One region of the Shewanella sp. SM95 genome, then DNA from elsewhere that is predicted to be linked to it. Evidence: riboswitches for the same ligand, from Rfam matches in the RefSeq annotation. Region 1 holds a riboswitch; the other holds the start of a gene.
The links. Region 1 has a riboswitch for lysine ahead of L5M29_RS05400 (Na+/H+ antiporter NhaC family protein). Riboswitches for the same ligand answer to the same signal wherever they lie in the genome.
Positions count from the first base shown of each region.

Region 2: linked by a shared signal. The riboswitch ahead of lysC (lysine-sensitive aspartokinase 3) and the one ahead of L5M29_RS05400 (Na+/H+ antiporter NhaC family protein) in region 1 are both predicted to bind lysine.

Region 1 covers NZ_JAKKSE010000003.1:21,813-32,309, forward strand. Annotated here, with positions in the region: gene L5M29_RS05390 (electron transfer flavoprotein subunit beta/FixA family protein) at 173-922, shown strand; gene L5M29_RS05395 (electron transfer flavoprotein subunit alpha/FixB family protein) at 923-1,849, shown strand; lysine riboswitch at 1,945-2,141, shown strand; gene L5M29_RS05400 (Na+/H+ antiporter NhaC family protein) at 2,221-3,789, shown strand; gene L5M29_RS05405 (M3 family metallopeptidase) at 3,933-6,083, opposite strand; gene L5M29_RS05410 (multiheme c-type cytochrome) at 6,288-8,387, opposite strand; gene L5M29_RS05415 (thymidine kinase) at 8,930-9,526, shown strand; gene L5M29_RS05420 (transglycosylase domain-containing protein) at 9,896-10,497, shown strand, end outside.
Region 2 covers NZ_JAKKSE010000008.1:45,270-55,766, forward strand. Annotated here, with positions in the region: gene nrfA (ammonia-forming nitrite reductase cytochrome c552 subunit) at 1-682, opposite strand, end outside; gene narQ (nitrate/nitrite two-component system sensor histidine kinase NarQ) at 908-2,743, shown strand; gene L5M29_RS10840 (response regulator) at 2,736-3,365, shown strand; gene L5M29_RS10845 (YacL family protein) at 3,457-3,831, opposite strand; gene L5M29_RS10850 (zinc transporter ZntB) at 4,028-4,993, shown strand; gene L5M29_RS10855 (succinylglutamate desuccinylase/aspartoacylase family protein) at 5,096-6,217, opposite strand; gene lysC (lysine-sensitive aspartokinase 3) at 6,219-7,574, opposite strand; lysine riboswitch at 7,725-7,899, opposite strand; gene L5M29_RS10865 (DUF3293 domain-containing protein) at 8,000-8,434, opposite strand; gene arcA (two-component system response regulator ArcA) at 9,023-9,739, shown strand; gene L5M29_RS10875 (S9 family peptidase) at 9,829-10,497, opposite strand, start outside.

The sequences.
Region 1 (10,497 bases):
TATTCCCTCAAATAAGTGTCCAAAAAAGTGGCCGTTGCAGCGGATTAAAAAATACAAACAGGCGTTTGACTTCGGTTGACGTTAACGTTAACAGGACGTAAAGTTGCTCTATCCTGCATTGGTATTAACCAATGTTTTGTCCATGTACATGAAAGTGTAGGAAGGAAACCCTATGAAAGTATTGGTGCCCGTTAAGCGCGTTGTTGATGCCAATGTGAAGGTCAGGGTCAAAGCTGACAATACAAGTGTTGACACTGCAAACCTAAAAATGGCGTTGAACCCTTTTTGTGAAATCGCAGTAGAAGAAGCGGTTCGTTTAAAAGAAGCGGGTAGCGCTACTGAAGTGGTTGTTGTCAGTATTGGTAATAAAGCCGTGCAAGAACAACTGCGTACCGCGCTTGCATTAGGCGCAGATCGTGCAATTCATATCGATACTGAAGAAGAGCTCGTGCCAGTGTCTATCGCCAAATTGCTCAAAGCGGTACAAGACAAAGAACAAGCAGAGCTGGTGATTTTTGGTAAGCAATCCATCGATGGTGATAATAACCAAACTGGCCAAATGTTTGCCGCGTTAATGGATATGCCACAGGCGACCTTTGCTTCAGAAATCAAATTAGAAGCGAATACATTACAAGTCACCCGTGAAATTGACGGCGGCATGCAAACTCTTAAACTGCCTTTACCTGCTGTTGTGACCGCCGATTTACGTTTGAACGAACCCCGTTACGCTTCATTGCCTAACATAATGAAAGCTAAGCGTAAGCCATTAGAAGTATTTACTGTGGCAGACTTAGGCGTGACGTTAAAGAGTCACCAAACGATTGTGAAGGTCACTCCGCCAGCTGAACGTAAAGCGGGCATCATGGTAGCGTCGGTAGCTGAGCTAGTTGAAAAGTTAAAAAATGAAGCGAAGGTGATCTAAATGGCCATTTTAGTATTAGCTGAACATGATAATGCTGCACTGAAACTCGATACGGCAAAAATTGTTACCGCCGCCCGTGCCATAGGCGATGAAGTACATGTCTTAGTTGCGGGTCACCAATGTGGCGCGGTTGTCCAAGCGGCACAGGCACTACAAGGCGTTAGCCAAGTACTCGTTGCCGATGCCAGCGTGTATGAAGCGCATTTAGCAGAAAATTTTGCCAAATTGCTGGTGGACTTAGCGCCAAACTATGGTCACATTCTGGCCTCGGCTTCAAGTTTAGGTAAGGACACGCTTCCGCGCGTTGCGGCATTATTAGATGTCGCGCAAATCTCAGAAGTTATTACCGTTGTCAATGCGGACACCTTTGTGCGCCCTGTGTATGCGGGTAATGCCTTAGCGACAGTGCAAAGCCATGATGCCATTAAAGTGATGACAGTGCGCGCCAGTGCGTTTGACGCTGCGCCAGAAGGTAACAGTGCAGCTGTGACGACACTCGATAAAGTGTTTGAAGCGAGAACTCAGTTTGTTTCTCAATCGCTGACAGTTTCTGCCCGTCCAGAGTTAGGCAATGCTGGCATTATCGTATCTGGCGGCCGAGGCATGGGCAGTGGTGAAAACTTCGGCATGTTGGAGCAACTTGCTGACAAGCTAGGTGCAGCAGTTGGCGCATCACGCGCTGCAGTTGACGCAGGTTTTGTGCCTAACGATTTACAAGTGGGTCAAACCGGTAAAATCGTTGCGCCAAACTTGTATATTGCCGTCGGTATTTCTGGCGCGATTCAGCATTTAGCCGGCATGAAAGACGCTAAAGTCATCGTTGCAATCAACAAAGATCCTGAAGCGCCGATTTTTCAAGTTGCCGATTATGGACTCGTTGCTGATCTGTTTGAGGCGGTTCCTGAGCTGATTACAAGTCTCAGTTGATTTTATCTGTGATCTAGGTCACATTAAGTGGCTTTGCGGTAGCATCTGCTAAGCCGCTTATGTTTTTATGTGCCTCACGCCCGTGCAAGGGCGTTCTTAGAAGTAGAGGCGCGCCAAATATTAGTAGTGATCAGTAGGGTGATTCCGTTGATCGATTGCGAAAGGATTTGGTGCCGAAGTGGTTCGATTTATCACGATCAACTGCTGGGGTTGTACCTAATAGGTGCAGCACTGCCATAGTATTTTCCGATATGGATATTGGGAATAGTTACTATGGAGCGCTACTGATAGGACAGGTGACCTTGGGTATCTATTGCCTTTTCCCACCAGTTCAGTCGCCCTCCATTCGTATTTAACGAAGATAATAATCAATGACTGTTATGAATTATGCCGATTCGGCACTTTCCTTGTTGCCGCCTGCGGTGGCTATCGTGTTGGCGATATTGACTCGCCGTGTACTGTTTTCTTTGGGGTTAGGTATTTTAATTGGTGCTTTATTGCTCAATCAATTTTCACCTTTAGCAACGGGTGAGTTTGTATTTAATGGCGTTAAAGGGCTTTTTTGGACTGATAAAGGTCTAAATTCGTGGAACTTATATATTCTCGGTTTCTTAATTGTACTGGGAATGATTACAGCGTTAATTACCGTAAGTGGCAGCGCGCGGGCTTTTGCCGATTGGGCTCGTTTACATATACGTAATAAACGTGACGCTAAACTATTGACCATGTTTTTAGGTTGCGTAGTTTTTATTGATGATTATTTCAATAGTTTAGTTGTTGGTTCGGTCGCTCGACCTGTTACCGATCGTTATTATGTTTCCCGCGCGAAGTTAGCTTATTTATTAGATTCTACTGCCGCGCCTGTGTGCGTTATTTCTCCAGTTTCGAGCTGGGGCGCTTATATTATCGCACTCATTGGCGGGATATTAACTGCCCATGGTTTTGCTGATACGGGTCATTTGAGTATTTTTATTCAAATGATCCCAATGAACTTTTACGCAATCTTCTCCTTGTTATTATTACTTTTTGTTGTCTTTATGGGATTAGATGTTGGGCCAATGCGTGAGCATGAGCTCAATGCCCAACGTGGTAATTTATACGATGAGTCTAAAGGATTACCGCCTGGGGCGAACGCGGATTTACCTGAAGCCGAAACCGGTAAGATTTTAGGTCTGTTCCTGCCGATTACCGTGTTGGTATTTGCAACCCTCTATTTTATGATTAACAGTGGCGCTCAAGTACTCGCGGCGGAAGGGATTGAATTTAATATTATTTCTGCTTTTGAGAAAACCGATGTCAGTTCATCACTTTTCTTTGGTGCATTAATTGGTCTAGCGGTTTCGCTGATATTGAATTTAGTGCAAGGCGTTGAGAAATTGATGATAGTCAAAGGTATAGTGCAGGGCGCTCGCTCTATGCTGCCGGCGATTTACATCCTGTTATTTGCTTGGACAATCGCAGGGGTGATTGGTCAACTCGAAACCGGTAAGTTTATGGCGAGTTTAGCAACAGGAAATATTCCGTTCGCGTTTTTACCCGCCTTAATGTTTGTGCTAGCAGGTATTACTGCGTTCTCAACCGGTACTAGCTGGGGGACGTTCGGGATCATGTTGCCGATTGCTGCTGATATGGCGATGGGAAGCCACACTGGCATGATGTTGCCTATGCTTGCCTCTGTGCTGGCGGGGGCTGTATTTGGCGATCACTGCTCGCCAATTTCCGACACGACTATCTTGTCGTCTACGGGTGCTAGTTGCCACCACATCGACCATGTGGTGACTCAACTACCTTATGCACTCATTGCGGCGTTTATTAGCTTAGTGGGTTATGTGGCACTTGGATTTACCGAGTCTGTTGTCGCGGGTTTAGTGGCTTGTAGTGTGGCATTTGTGATCAGTATTATCGTACTTAAAATCAAATCGAAAGGCGCAATTAGCTAGACGTTAATTGAAACCTTTCACTGCAAACGTTCACGACAAATAAGTCAAAATAAATCAGCCAGCATTATGCTGGCTGATTTTTTGGTTAAGGCTGAGTTTGTCTTTATCTTTAGCCTATCGCATTAAGGCTACCAACTCTTAGCTTAGCGTGCTTGATCTAGACCGCGGCGTTTAAGTAAGCCTTCCGTGGTTGGCTCTTGTCCGCGGAAGTTTTTGTAGGCGTCCATTGGCGCTATGCTATTACCCACTTCACGGATCGTTTTGCGGTACTTCATGCCGATTTCACGATTGAGCCCGCCTTGGGTTTGTACATAGGCAAACGCATCCGCCGCTAAAATCTCACTCCACATATAAGCGTAATAACTTGCCGAGTAACCGCCGGGGAAGGCGTGGGCAAAATAGGTCGACTTATAACGCGGAGGTACGGCACTGATGTTTAAGCCGTGCTTTTTCAGGGCATTGGCTTCAAAGGTTGGTACATCTTGCAGCGGCGTCTCTGGGCTTAATGAATGCCATTCCATGTCTACTAATGCGGCGGCCATGTATTCCAGAGTGTCAAAGCCTTGGTTGAAGCTGCCAGATTTCAGCAGTTTTTGCAGCAGTTCATCGGGAATGGGTTTGCCCGTTTCATAGTGTTTCGCGTAGTTCGCTAACACTTTTGGATGGGCGGCCCAATCTTCTTCAAACGTCGATGGAAATTCGACAAAGTCGCGTGAAACCGAGGTACCCGCCAGACTTGGATAAGTCACTTTAGAGAACATGCCGTGGGTGCCGTGACCCATTTCATGGAACATAGTGGTGACTTCGTTATAGCTGACGAATGTGGGTTGACCTTCGGGCGCTTTCTTTATGTTCATCACGTTGACGACCACAGGTTTAGTGCCTTCGAGGAAGGATTGACCGACGAACGAACTCATCCAAGCGCCACCACGTTTACCTTCACGGGCAAAATAGTCGGCGTAGAAAATGGCCATGCTTGAGCCATCGGCATCAAACATTTCGTAGGCTTTTACATCGGGATGGTAAACCGGTAAATCTGGGCGTGGTTTTAAGGTGACGCCATAGAGTTCTTTGAGTGTGTAGAATACGCCGTCTTCGAGCACGCGGTTAAATTCGAAGTATGGGCGAATGCTATTGGCATCGAGAGCGTATTTTTCTTGGCGGACTTTTTCTGCGTAAAACTCCCAGTCCCACGGTGCCAGTTCAAATTTCCCACCGGTTTTAGTGATCATGGCTTGAATGTCGGCCGCTTCTTTCTCTGTGTTAGCAACTACCGCAGGCACCATTGAACCAAACATGCTGTAAACCGCTTCGGGTGTTTTGGCCATTTGCGGTGCTAATCGATAACTTGCCCAGTTTTCATAGCCTAATAGTGTTGCGCGCTCGGCTCTGAGTTTCGCTAAACGAGATACGAGTGACGCAGTTTCGTTTTCACCAGTTAAGCCACGGTTCGCTGAGGCTTCCCAAATACGCTGGCGTAGCTCACGGTTTTCCAGTGATGCCAACACAGGTTGGCGAGTGGTGTTGGTGATGTTAATCAGATACTTGCCATCGTGACCTGCCGCTTTGGCATCGTTCGCGGCTGAAGCTATTTCACCGTCGGTTAATCCAGCAAGTTCACTTTTTGAATCCACCACAACGGCGATTTCTTTGGTTAAGCGTAATAAACGCTGAGAGAACTCATTCGTTAGTGTTGATTGTTCTTCATTTAACGCGCGGATTTTAACTTTTTGTTCATCGGTAAGTTTAGCGCCAGCCATGATAAAGCGTTGGTGATACACCTCAACCAAACGCACGGCTTCTGGGGTTAACCCTAAGTTGGTGCGGTCGTTATAGATGGCTTCGATACGGGCAAATAGCGCTGGGTTTAAGTTGATATTATCTGAGTGGGCCGCCATTTTTGGCGCCATTTCGCCTTGGATTTTACGCAGTTCTGGATTGCTATTCGACCCTGCTAAATTATAAAACACGCTTGATGCACGGTTGAGTAGGGCGCCGCTTTTCTCCATAGCCACAATCGTATTATCGAAGGTTGCTGCTGCCGGATTATTGGCTATTGCGAGAATTTCTTGGTACTGCTCTGCCATGCCTTGCTCTAGGGCTGGCGCGAAGTGCTCATTCTTGATGAGGCTAAAATCAGGGGCTTGATACTGCAGGTTACTGGCTTGGAACAGCGGGTTTTGGGTTTGTACCGAGATAACGTTAGGTGCTTTAGTTTCTGTGCTGCTGCAACCTGCCATGAATCCGGCGGTGAGAGTGGCGCCGATGGCGATGGCAATAAAACTTTTACGCATAATTGAGTGACTTCCTTTGAATTGTTGTTTTTTTAGGACTGTAACGTTAGTAACTTAAATAGGACTGAAAATGGCTTGTTATCGGGTAATGTCTAAGTAAAAAAGGAGCCTCGCATTAGCGAGACTCCTTTGGCTATTTCCTTGCAGGGAAAATAGGTACCGCTTTTTACTTACTTCTTAATCACGCGATGATGAGATGATTAATTAGCGAGTAAACTTGTGGTATTTATCAATACCAGAACTTCTACCTGTGTCATGACATACTGCACAGGATTCAGAGGTCGGTTGTTTAAACCAGTCAGCAACCTTTGGTATGCTGATTTCACCACCGTTGCTTGCCATATGCGCCTTAGCTGAATCGCTAGTGTGGCAGGCATAACAGTTAGCGGTGACTGGGCTTGTCATTTTGCTACCTGGCTCAGCGATGTATTGATTTGGCACTTTGCTTAAATCAATCGCTTTTTCATGACAGGCAACGCAGCTAGTAGAGGCTTCAATCGCGCCTGCACCGTTAGCGGTTTGCGCTTGAGTTCCATCAGCTTTAACTTCACCGACTTTAGCGCCATTACCCCAGTGCCAGCTGTGCACCATAGGACCAAAACCTGCGCCTAAGGCTGCTGAAGTACGTTCCATGCCGTTGTCATGGCAGGCGATACAAGCTTTACCACCTTCATCGAAGGCACCATTTTTGTGGAACGCAGTGGCATCGTTGTGACAAGTAGTACAGCTGTTAGTACTCGCTATCTCACGACGTTCGAAGCCAGAGACCTTTTGAGTGGTGACAGGGTTAACGACATCTGAGTAAGCCGTAAAGGATATGCCCATAGAACCATCATAACCTGTCGCTCTTAGGCTGCCATTACTTTGGTAGCGTTGCTTGCCATCATATTCCATCCAACCAGCGGTACTGAATGTCACGCGGGCAGAATAAACATAGTTAGCATTCACTGCGCTGATATCTGTCAGTAAATGACAGATATTTTTAGTGCCGTCAGTGTTGTAACCATAGTAGTAGTTAGTACGGTTACCTGGGCGACCCACTAAGCTGCCATTTTCATAGGAATGTAAATAAGCGCCCGCATAAACTACGGGTTTCTTAGCGTCATATACTAGCGGGCTAGAATAGTTAAAGTTGTCTTTAATGCTAAAGACGTTACCATCGGTGTCTTTCACTGTCAGTGTTGTACACCAGCCTGGGGCGGTTACTGCTGCCGCAGCACCTGTCGGCGCATAGTGGTCTGTCTTGGTAGAAATATCATCTACTTTAACAGGTGTTGATAGACTTAATTTATACTTAGCGCGAATCGCTTGGCGTTCGGTTATACCCGCTTTGCTTTCGTGCATAATGCGCAGATCCGCACCATTACTTGGGATAATAGCCCCTGGTACGCCACCACTGTCATGGCAATCAATACAACCTGGTCCAGCTACGTTGATGTTTTTAGGTGCTTCAACGTGACAAGATGTACAGTTTTGTACTGAAAAGTCTTTAGTAAAATCTTGGTGATTGATATGACCAATTTTAGATAGGGTGTTTGTCGCATAGCCACCCGTAGAGAAACCTTCAGCATTGACAACTGCGCGGCTAACTGAGCCGTGGCACACTAAACAGCCTTCCACGAAGGTGACTTCGCTGTCCATGCCGGTAGCGACATAGCTTGCATGACGACGAGGGCTTGTTGAGTAGTCGATATGGCAAGAGTAACAACTATCAGTTGTGGTTGAATGGGTGCCTTCAGGTTTGTTAACGACCAGAGGTTTGGAGGTCGCAATACCATTATTACCACCGACACGTAACCAAACGATACCTTCAGTGCTTGGATTAACCCCTTTCATTGGTACTTTAAATTGGTAATGACCATCAGCTAAAGCGGTCAATTCAGCGCCGACGGTTGCTTGAGTTGCTTCACCGCCAATATGGACGTTATCTGCAACACCATTTTTATCAGCTTCGGTGCGGTTAGTGATGAAGCCTTTATCTGTTAGTGCCGCCACTTTGGCTTGAGCATTTAACAGTCCGTTGATTAGGTTATTGTTTTCATCTGTAATTTCAAATTCGTAAGTGATACTGCCTTCGCCAAAGCTATAGTTGATCACTTTGACGTTAGTCATAGTAGAACTGGTGACAGGGGGCGGTGTTCCAGGCTCACCGGGTGTTCCAGGTTCACCAGGTGTTCCAGGGATACCGGGCGTTCCTGGTGCTCCATCCACACCATCTTTACCATCATCGCCGCAGCCAACAAGGGCGCCAGTTAGTGCTAAGGCAACTAAATATGCCAGTTTTCTAGAGGTGAAAATTCTCATCATAATCTCCATTTGATCCAATATGCGAATAAAGGACGGAGTGGAGCACTAAAGTTTGCAGGGTAGATTAGTGCTTTGACCGTTGGTCTCAATTTGCAAGCTATCGAATACTTTTCTTTTTTTAATTGAGCACGTTTTGTCTCGAATGAAATATTACTGTTAACGCTATGTTTATTTTTTGAGCGAAAGCCCATTTATACCTATTACTTTGGAGGTAGATCACACTTTTTAAATTTAACTTTTACTAATTTTTCCTTATGAAACAACATTTAAGTTTCAGTTAAGCTTTCATTAACAATTGAACGGCATCGGGACGTTTTTTTATGTTTTTTGCAGGGAAGAGTATTAAATGAAGTGGACTAGAAATATTTCAGGAGGCGATTGGGGATTAAAATGATTGATAAGTTGGTGTCATTGCAGAATTTCATGATAAAAGCTTAGCGGCTGCTAGTGTTCTGATGTGAAGCGCAATGTTAGACTAGCGCTCAATTTGGCTCTGGTAGCAGACGCGTAAGCGCTAACGTTTTTAAAGGGTATAAGTCTTGGCTCAATTGTATTTTTATTATTCGGCAATGAACGCGGGTAAATCCACTTCCCTATTACAGTCATCCTATAACTACCGTGAACGCGGTATGAATACTTTGGTCATGACAGCCTCCATAGACGACAGATATGGCAAAGGTAAAGTGGCCTCACGTATTGGCATTGAAACCGAAGCACAGGTATTTAGTAGCCAAGATGATTTGACTCAAATGATTAGCGATGTGCATCAAGCCACGCCATTAAGCTGTGTGCTAGTGGATGAGTGTCAGTTTTTGAGTAAAGAACAGGTTAAGCAGCTGACGCATGTGGTCGATAATATTGATATTCCTGTACTCTGCTATGGCCTAAGAACGGACTTTCAAGGCGAACTTTTTAGCGGCAGTCATTATTTATTAGCTTGGGCCGATAAATTAGTTGAGTTGAAGACTATTTGTCATTGTGGGCGTAAGGCTAACATGGTGGTGCGTCTTGATGGTGAAGGCAAGGTGATGCGCGAGGGTGAGCAAGTGGCGATTGGCGGTAATGAAAGTTACGAGTCTGTCTGTCGCAAACATTTTCGTGAATTTATCTGGGATGCGCATGAATATGTGGGATGAGGCTTCGTTAATCGCGTGTGATTATTGAGCGACTCATTCTTTTTGTGCGACTTAAATTAGCTCGTTTTGTTTTTAAGTCATACTGTCAGTTGCCTTAATCGCTGAAAATACCTTGATATCAACAAATTAATATTTGGCAAAATGTACTATCAGCTTAACATTAGTATTGATTAGTGGCGGTTGTGGGTCACAGGCACCCTTCTTTACAGTGAAGTTAGGTTTGATAAAGTGTGGAACATAATGGGTACTAAGACTAATTAATAGAGCCGGATAATGGCTAGATGAGTTTGATATCTTGCTTTACTGAGTGGCAACGGATTTGCTGAGTTGCATGAAAGATGAATATTTTAGTGTTTTTTTGGAGCTGTTTTGCCTAATTCCACATCAGAGATGAAGTTCGAAAATTATCGTCCTCGTCCACCACAACCTGAGCCTAAAGCTAAGGTTAAGCCGCCGCGTAAAGCCAGATCAAAGGGCAGGGTCTGGTTCTTATTTTTTATTCTGATTTGCTGCGCTGCATTGCTGATTGGACTTGAGGTTAAAACTTCGTTTTATCAAGCAAAATTCATCAATCAATATGCTAAGACGCTCACCTATGAATTAGAAAGCTCACCGAGCCAAGCGGTTATTTATCCTAGTTATGGTCCTTTCGATGAGCGCCATGGCTACAGTAAGTTACCTCAGTATATTGATAGGTTATTGCAACGGAATTTTCAGGTCACGCAACAAGTGGCGTTTTCGCCAGCGTTGCAGGAATACGCTCAACTTGGATTTTTTCCGCCTTACCACGAAAAGGCGCAATCTGGGTTGACGCTGCTCGATTGCCGCAATACCGATTTATACGAATTTGCCTATCCTAAACGGGTTTATCAGGACGACGATAAGATCCCCAATGAAATCGTTAATACTTTGCTGTTTATTGAAAACCGCGAGTTATGGACGACGGAAGAGAAACTCAATCCTGTGATCGA
Region 2 (10,497 bases), on a different contig from region 1:
CCATCTGGTCAACAGTTATGCCCATATCCCAAGGGAATTTGACGAAACCTTTTTTGTCTTCTTTTTTCTCAAAATAGTATTCAACGTGGCACTGACCGCACACCATAGATTGCTTGTCTTTCTTCGAAGCTTTATCAAATGGCGTACCGATAGCATCCATTGCACGGTCTACATAAGGACGAGAGATCCGCAGTTTTGGTGAGCCTTTTTCATGACAATCACCACAGCCAATGGTGTTAGTGACTTCAGGGCCACCCTTAGCCCATTTACCTTTGAAGTAGCCATCTTCACCTTGCTCTTCAATTAAGCGAGGTACATCAGGGCTCTTACAGCTCCAACATGCCATAGGCAATGGACCATCTTCCGCATTTTTCGGCGCACCAGTACGTAGGGTATTACGCACGTCGGTCACGGCATACATATGGCCGCGAGGAGCGTTGTAATCTTTTGCGAATGCATAGCCAGCCCACAGGATCACCATATTAGGATCCTGCCCAATCGCATCGACAAGTTCTTCACTCTTTGCGGTATCATGCCAGCTATTATATTGATTCTTAAATTTATCTTTATAAACTTCGTTGCGAGGCTCTGTTTTATCACTCGCCATTGCGCCCGCTGCCATGAAGCTGGCGGCAACCAGTGCACTCAGTGCAAAGGACTTACCTGTCATCTTCTTCATCATCTCATCTCCGTGTTGCATTATTGTTGTAAATCACGACATCTCCATGGTCAAACTTAGTGATTTAACCCTGCTAAAAATATACCTCTTAGGGGGTATCTAGGTTGAAGTTTGCGCTAGATCAAAATGTAAAGGTGTTGTTGTTCACATTTCTATACTTTTGTTAATGTATTACATTATTTTCTAATGTAAAAACCACTGCAAAGTGCCATAACAGCGGCCATCAAAATGAACAGCGGATTAATGAAACGAGGTAGTCTCACCTCAAAAATCTTAGGATTAATGTTAGTACTTATTCTGCTCTCTAGTAGTTTATCGACTTTTGCTATCATCAATTTGTCCTACAGCTTAGGCGACGCCAAGGCGATTAATGCCTCAGGGTCGCTGAGGATGCAAAGCTATCGGTTAATGTTTTACGCCAACTCAGGCAGTGATGCTGCGCAGGATAAAATCACCGAATTCGAAAATACGCTCTATTCCGACACATTAAAGCCCTCGGAAAGTTGGTTTAGTCCGCCAGAAATTGCCGCTCAATATCAGCTTGTCATCGATAAATGGCTGGTGATGAAACACTACATAGAACAAGAAAACTCCCGCGATTATGTCGCCTCACTGAAGGACTTTGTTGATACCATTGATTTACTGGTGCTTGAGATGGAGCACTACGCCGCCTTTAAACTCAGACTCCTTGCCGCCAGCCAAATATTAGGCTTAGGCGTCATGCTCATTATCGCTTTTGTGGCCGTGCGTTTTACAAAGAAGAAAGTGGTGATCCCGCTGCAAAAACTGATGGAATCGGCCAACACGATTTCTAAGGGTAATTTTGAAATAGAAATGCCCGAGACCGAATATATTGAACTCACAGCGCTGACCCATGCCCTACAAAAAACGGCTAAGGAACTCGCGACGCTTTATGGCAACCTAGAATCGCAGGTAGCAGAAAAAACCTTAGCGCTGACAAGGGCCAACAACGAGCTGGCATTCTTATATGATAACCTACTGACATTAAACGCGAATAAACTCGATTACAAAGCGCTTAAAGCGGCGCTGAATCAGTTAAAAGGCTATGAATCACTCGACTTCCTAAGACTCATTATCCAATATCCCGAGCAAGAGCTTGAAGTGATTGAGGCCGATGGTGGCTGGCCAGATATGACTCAAGAGAGCACCCGTTTTCCACTGCAATTTGAGCAGGCTAATTTAGGCTATTTAGAGTTAATTGCCGCTCAAACACCCAATATCGCCTTGTTTAACAATTTCGCTATTATGTTGACGCGCTCAATCGTGATCCACAATGCCACAGAGCAAAGACAGCAACTGGCGCTAATGGAGGAACGTGGCGTAATTGCCCGGGAGCTGCACGACTCTTTGGGTCAAGTGCTATCTTTCCTAAAAATCCAAATTAGCTTATTACGCAAAAACTTAGATTGCAGTTGCCGCAGTCCAATCATTGAGGCGCAGTTAACCGAAATCAACGAAGGTGTAAGCACTGCCTACGTGCAGCTCAGGGAGTTACTATCCACCTTTAGGCTCACAATTAAAGAGCCCGATCTAAAAAGTGCTTTAGAGGCTATGCTTGAGCAACTCAGGACAAAGACGAATATAAAGATAACCTTAGACTATAAACTTGCGCCACAATGGCTAGAGGCAAAGCAACACATCCACATACTGCAGATCACGCGAGAAGCGACGTTAAACGCCATCAAACACGCTGAGGCCAGCCTCATTAACATCCATTGCTATAAGGATGACGAGGGTATGGTCAATATTGATGTTTGTGATAACGGCATAGGTATTGGACATTTAAAAGAACGAGATCAACATTTTGGCATAGGTATAATGCATGAACGAGCCAGTAAGCTTTCAGGTAAAGTCGTGTTCAGCGACAATGATTTAAAGAGATTTAAACCTGCTATGGCAACCACAACTGAGCAAGGATGCAATGCACAAGACGACGCACTCAAACCTAACAGCCCATTAAACCTTGTGCAGCACAGCAAAGGGTCAAGTGGCACTAGAGTGACGCTTATTTTCCCATCTCAACAGGAGCCTTCAAATGGGTAAACCTTATTCCGTACTAGTGGTCGATGACCATCCCCTCTTGCGCAAAGGCATCTGCCAGCTCATCGCTTCAGATCCTGACTTCAGCCTATTTGGCGAAGCCGGTAGTGGTTTAGACGCATTAACCGCAGTGGTCACCGATGAACCCGACATCATCTTGCTCGATCTGAATATGAAAGGCATGACAGGCCTAGATACGCTCAATGCCATGCGCCAAGAGGGCGTCACCTCGCGCATAGTGATACTCACCGTTTCCGATGCCAAACAGGATGTTATCCGTTTACTTCGCGCTGGAGCCGACGGCTATTTGCTCAAAGATACTGAGCCAGATTTACTGCTCGAAAAACTCAAAAATGCCATGCTTGGCCACAGGGTGATCAGCGATGAAGTCGAAGAATACCTTTACGAACTTAAAGATGCGACCGATGAACAAGAATGGATTTCGAGCCTAACCCCAAGGGAGTTGCAAATTCTGCAGCAACTGGCGGAAGGCTTAAGTAATCGCATGATTTCAGAGCATTTACACATTAGTGAAGGCACAGTTAAAGTGCACGTAAAAAACCTGCTGCGTAAAGCCAATGCTAAATCGAGAACCGAAATGGCGGTGCGCTACCTAAATAATTAAAGATACGAAAATAAGCTTGGTATCACGCAAACAATAAAGGCAATCCCATGATTGCCTTTATGTTTTTATCAAATAGAGAGTAAATAAATGATTACAAACCTTTCTCAATAAATTGCTGCCAACTCAATAGCGCCTGCTCAAAATCCTCTAGGCCACAATAAGCTTCTGACTCAGCATCATAGAGTGACATAGCCTCTTCCAATTCATATTCTTGCTCAAAGCCTAAAGTATTGGCAAAGACTCGGGCCTGTTCACGCTCTAACTCTAAGGTAAAATCATTACCAACAAGACGCCATGAACCTCGTTTATCGGCTTGAATTTCTTTTATCACACCCAACACTTGCTGAATTTTAGCTAACTCAGTCCCTAATTCTTCCGTAAACCATTGCCCAAGCACTTCATGATCCATGCTAAAGCTAGCCCCAAAAGTGCCAGTTAAACTGTTACGCCGAAATTCGTATTCCATTTTATTGTCTCTTTGATCTAAGCCTACTAATGCTAATTTTAACCTATCCTTGGCTAAGTTGCTTGCATCCCTCAGCACATCAAATTTATGTCAATTTACGTTTGTCTCATGTCGTTAAGCATAAGTACTGACTTCATTTTCATGACAAAATCAGTTAGTTTGTTTGAATGATTTTGAAAGTTAAATGGAATGCGATATGCACGAAGGGTTTATCTACAGTTTAGTGCTCAGCGGCGCCCAAGCGGGTTCCACCTTGAGCCTAGAACAGATCGAAAAATGGGATCCTCAGGATGGCCTACTCTGGTTACACCTTCGCTATCGTAATAAAAAGGCACGCCACTGGATACTCAATAGCGGTCTGCCTAAGGTCGAAAGTGATGCCCTACTCGCCCAAGACACTCGTCCCCGTGCTGTGATTACAGGTGAAGGCATATTACTCGCATTACGCGGCGTTAACCTCAACCCCAATTCAGCTCCCGAAGACATGGTGGCCGTGCGTATCTATGCCGATAAACAGCGGATCATATCCACCTGCGATCGCGAGTTACAGTCGGTCAAAGATGTCGCCGAGCTGATCCTTGAGGGAAATGGGCCTACAACTACGGGGGACTTTATTGTCGCAATCTGCGAGCGACTGACCAATCGTAAAGTCGAGTTTATTGATAAATTGGAAGAACAGCTCTCTGATTTAGAAGAACTAGTCGTCTCAGGCAATGTGAAAGACTTACGTACCGATATCGCCGAACTGCGCCGTCAAACTGTAGCCATTCGCCGCTATTTAGCCCCACAGCGCGAAGCATTCTCGAAAATGATTTCCGAGCAATTCAGCCTATTTAAAGATACTGAGCGACTCAAGCTGAGGGAAACAAACGATAAACTTATCCGCACCATTGAAGATCTCGATGCCCTGCGCGATAGGGCTAATGTAACTCAAGAAGAATTACTCAGTCAGCAATCGGAGCAACTCAACAAACGCTTATATTTCTTATCCTTAGTGTCAGCAATCTTCTTACCGTTGGGCTTTTTAACAGGCTTACTTGGGGTCAATATTGGCGGGATACCGGGCGCGGACAACACTTGGGCCTTCGCCACCTTCTGCGGCATATTAATCTCACTCGTCGCCCTGCAAATGGCGCTGTTTTATCGATTTAAGTGGTTATAGCCACCTTAAAACAACAAAGCCAATCGATTAGGATTGGCGTTGTTTTCGTTCATTCTTATAAGCTGAATGTTATGAGCTAATGCTTATGCTCTAAGCGGGCGATTATGTCGTTGGCAACTCAAACACATGAGTCATGACTTTATAAAGCTCTGTTCCTTGGTGCACAGACGCCGAAGCAAAGTGCAAAATCGGCACGCAGTCCTGCGGTAAACTGACCGTTTTTAGCTCATCCGCCGTACCGTATAAATCCATACGCAGTAAATTCACTAAGGGCTGTCCCGCTGCCAGTGGTTCACCCACAGGCGCGAGGTATTCCACTAAGCCAGCGCTTGGCGCGTGATACTTTTTATAGTCCTTAAGGTAACAACCAAAGCGCGGCATTTTAGCGGGCGCAACGGTTTCAGCGATCACGCCTCGGTGGCTTAAATATGCCAAAATCCCTTGTGCATCAACCAGTGCATCCTCAAGACAGACGCGCTCTTGGCTCGCCAATTCCAACGTTAACGCTGATACTGCAACTCCTAAATCGCGCCCTTGAGATTTTGCAAAATCACTCAATTGCCACCAAGGACAAAACGCCGCCTCATCCATGGCGCCACCAAAGGCATTGGGGATAATGAGCGTATAAGGGATCGACAAAAACTGCGCAGCAGCTAAGTCATATTCAGGACAATACAAGTGCTTACAAGACTTAGGACCTGTGTGCAGATCGAGCACTATATCCGCGCCATGGGCCATAATCTGCAGGTTAACCGCAAGTCTATGGCCAGTAGTAATGCCCCATTCATGACGCAATTTTTGCTGACAAGCTTCAACCAAAGTACTGCGATAGGCTTGGATCAGCTCGCTATCACTCAGCTTGGCATGTTCGCTATACCAAATCGGCAAATCGATAGCATGATTCAAATACTCACGATTCCAATTCGCGCCTGTAATAGGGTCAAATCGGCCAAGGGTAAACTCACCACTTTTTTGGTTGATACCGAGTGGATTGGCCAATGGCACTAAGGTGATTTCGCCGCGGATGTCACAGTGTTCAAGCTGCTTCATCAACTGATAAATCACCGCATTACCTTGTACTTCAGCACCGTGGACATTGGCCTGAATATACACTTTGGGGCCAGTCGCCTTATCGTCACTCGGTTTGAAATGGTAGATAGGCAAAGTGAGTGCTTGCCCTGCGGCAAGCTCCCCGATTTGCAGAGACGATGTTGTCGGCAACATACTAAACGCCTTCGAACAGATTTTGATGCAGCGATTTAACCACTTGCGCCGCTTCCGATTCTGCCACTAACACACACAGATTATGTGGGCTGGCACCTTGGCAAATCATCCGCACATTGTGTGGTTCTAACACTTCAAACACACGGCGACAAATACCCGGCGTCGTCGCAATACGATTACCGATAATCGCCACTAAGGCCAATCCATCTTCAACTCGCACACGACAATGCTGTGATAATTCTTGCAGCAATGCCTCACTCAACAGACCTTGACCACTTGAATCTGAACCGGTTTTATCGAGGGTTAGAGACACATTCACTTCTGAGGTGGTAATCAGATCCACACTGATCTTATGTCGCGCTAATGTCGCAAAGGTTTCCGCTAAAAAGCCCTGCGCATGCAGCATTTGCAGGCTGTGAAGATTTAACAGAGTTTGATCGCGGCGCAAGGCCACAGCGCGGAATACGGGCGCATCTTCCACTTGATGACGGATCCAAGTCCCGCCCTTTTCAGGATCTTTACTTGAACCCACAAACACTTGAATTTGCTGACGAACGGCAGGAAGAATAGTCGCTGGATGCAATACCTTAGCACCAAAGGTCGCCATCTCGGCAGCCTCATTGAAACTGATCTCGGCAATCGGAAAGGCATTGGGCGCAAGACGCGGATCGGTTGTATAAATCCCAGCGACATCAGTCCAAATCTCGACCGCTGAGGCGCGTAACGCTTCGGCTAACAGCGCAGCAGAATAATCACTACCGCCGCGACCTAACGTTGTCGTTTGACCAGCTTCATCGGCACCGATAAAGCCTTGTGTCACAATCACTTGTTCCGCTAATAGTGGCTGTAGATAATCACGAGCTAGAGTCGCAATCTGCTCAACCTGAGGTTCGGCACGGCCAAAGTGGCTGTCAGTTCGTAATACTCGGCGCACATCGAAGGCACTTGAGTTAACACCTTTCTCGCGGATCACCGCCGAAAACAACGCTGAAGAACATTGCTCACCGAGGGACAACAACTCATCCATAGTCGCTTTGCTGCGTTGTGATGCGAGCGCTTCACTCAATACCGACATGCGACTCAATAATTTATCTAATGCGGCGGCCACATCGTTAGGACGACCGAGCTTATCTAAAATCGCATATTGAATTTGGGCAATTTGTTTTAATCGCTGTAATCGGCCATCGTCGTTGATCGATTCTTGGGTCAATTCCACTAACAGATTCGTCACGCCGCTCGAAGCGCTGACCACGACTAAACGACAATGAGGATTAGCTAACACTATGTCGGCACAGCGATTCATAGCGTTATAGTCGGCGACTGAGGTGCCACCAAATTTTGCAACAACGAGGGACATTAGCGCACCTCCGTGAAACACGTAGGGCAAGAAATAAACGCAGATTGAATAAGATATTGATTAACTAACATGATCACACTCCGAACTGACTTCGTTCGAAGAGCCTGGTGCTCAATGATAACGCACCCCAAAAGAAGGGAAACAGCAATCGTCACCAGAAGCTCTCCACCAATTACAGGTGACAATCGTCAGGATTCAGCCTGAGCGACCGACATAAACATGCAGCAACCATATCTATGCCTCGGCGTTAATCTCCCTCATCAGTCATCGCTGGAGTTTGTGCTCCTCTGACCGACTACCTAGTTAACGCTCCTCTTCTGTTCCTTTCCGAGGAAAGGGACGAAAAAAGTAGCAATAAACCCCTAATAAAGTCAATGCTAATTTCATAACAAATGAACAATTTAAATAAAATCTTTTGAAAACAACTAAATGTTCAAATCGGGTAGCTCGTATACCAGCTGCACATAATCTCTAAATTTGCCTAAACACACTTCATCATGTCCATCCAAGGTGCAAGGCACTAAACTCACATCCCCTTGTTCGACAACATAAATCGCATATTGATTAAATTTCTTACCCAATTGTAATGCCATCGTTCTATCGATAAACACGGCCCAACTTTTTTCCATGTGGGATAAATCCGGTGCTGCGCCCACTAAAGCACGATAAGGGCTACCGAGTAATTCAATTTCACGGAGAAGTTGGCGATCGAGTAAACGGTTTTGGCTAGGAGAGAGAAGCTTTGAAGCGGGATTATGAGCGGTAATAACAGCAAAGGAAAAATCACAGGATAATGCTTGAGTCAGCAAAAACAACGGCGCTTGGTAACATTGCCACAAATTTTGAGTCGTATTGTCCATTGGTAGTCTAGTCGAAAAATGAACCCAAGCTAGTGTAGCAGAGTGATTGTAAAATCCAAAGAGGCGTGAACTGGCTCACAGGAATAAGAAATACATTAGTTATACTAATCAATAGCTAAAGTAAATATCATGGTAAAACCCCCTACTCACCTAAAATTTGTTAACATTTCATTTGTTAACAAATGACTAAAACGAGTACAATGTACGTACTGGTGAGTTGAAACAGATTGAGCAAGATGCTTATCGTTCAATACAGTTTGTTACATATATCGCTTAAAGTAACGTGAACTGACCGGGCATCTGTTTAAAATCTGTTCTACATTTGATTTGTCTTTTAAACATTTAAAAAAAACAATAGTTAAGGAACTTATTCTAACTATTGCTTATCGAAGTTGGTACTGATTACGTTTTCTCGTATTACACTTAAACGTGCACTTAATCTACATCCAGATATAGATGTCACCGTAAAGATTTTCCTTTTGAGCACAAAGCAGTTCAAGGAAGTATCAACGCTTTTATGAATATAAGAGCCCGAAGTAAGTTGCTCTTATTGGTTAGTATAAACTGATTAAAATTTAGGTAAATAATATGCAAAATCCGCACATTCTGATCGTTGAAGATGAAGCCGTTACCCGTAACACGCTGAGAAGTATTTTCGAGGCAGAAGGGTATGTGGTAACTGAGGCCAATGATGGCGCAGAAATGCATAAGGCTATGCAGGAAAACAAAATTAACTTGGTCGTTATGGACATTAACTTGCCAGGTAAGAATGGTCTATTGTTGGCACGTGAACTACGTGAAATCAACAACATCGGTCTTATCTTCCTGACAGGTCGTGACAACGAAGTCGACAAAATTCTTGGACTTGAAATTGGCGCGGACGATTATATTACCAAGCCGTTCAACCCACGTGAATTAACGATTCGTGCTCGTAACCTTCTGACTCGTGTCAACAGCGCTGGCGCTGAAGTCGAAGAAAAGAGCTCAGTAGAATACTACCGCTTCAATGATTGGAGCTTAGAGATCAACAGCCGTTCATTAGTGAGCCCACAGGGTGAATCTTACAAACTGCCACGTAGCGAGTTCCGCGCTATGCTGCACTTTGTTGAAAACCCAGGCAAAATTTTGACTCGTGCCGATCTACTGATGAAAATGACCGGCCGTGAACTTAAGCCACACGATCGTACTGTAGACGTGACTATCCGTCGTATCCGTAAGCATTTCGAAAGCTTGCCAGATACGCCAGAAATCATCGCGACTATTCACGGTGAAGGCTATCGTTTTTGCGGTAACTTAGAAGGCTAATCACCCGCTAAGCGACATCCGCATTAATTGGTTTGATAAGAATCGATTCACAAAAAACCAGATCCTAGGATCTGGTTTTTTTATGCCTACTATTTGGCGTTTTTCAACTGCCTATCTAGGAAATCGGCCAGTGAGCGATATAAGTGATTACGCACTTTCTCGCCACGCATCGAATGTTTAGATCCAGGATAATCGATCATCTGGAATAATTTCCCTTCATCCTGCAGCGCCTTATAAACCCGAGTGCTGTTTTCAAACAAGACGTTATCATCGGCCATACCGTGATACATCAACAGACCCGATTGATAGTTTTTCACATAGGGAAACACGCTGCTGGCTTCATAACCCTTTTCATTCCCCTCAGGATGGGCTAAGTAACGCTCAGTATAATGGGTGTCATATAAGCGCCAGTCGGTTACAGGCGCGCCCGAAATCGCGGCTTTAAAGTAATCTGGCGCCTTAAATAGACTCATCAAGGCCATGTAACCACCGTAGCTGTGGCCGTAAATTGCTACATTATCGGCATCGACAAATGGCAGACTCCGTAAATAGTCCACTCCCACTTTTTGATCCTTGACTTCAGCTTCACCCAAGTGACGGTAAATCACTTGCTCAAACTTTGTGCCCCTGTGGGCGCTGCCGCGGTTATCCAACTGGAACACCACATAGCCTTGTTGAACAAGATACTGGGTAAAGTAGTCCTGCTCGCTCCAACTGTTGGTCACTAACTGTGCGTGCGGCCCACCGTAAACCCGTAC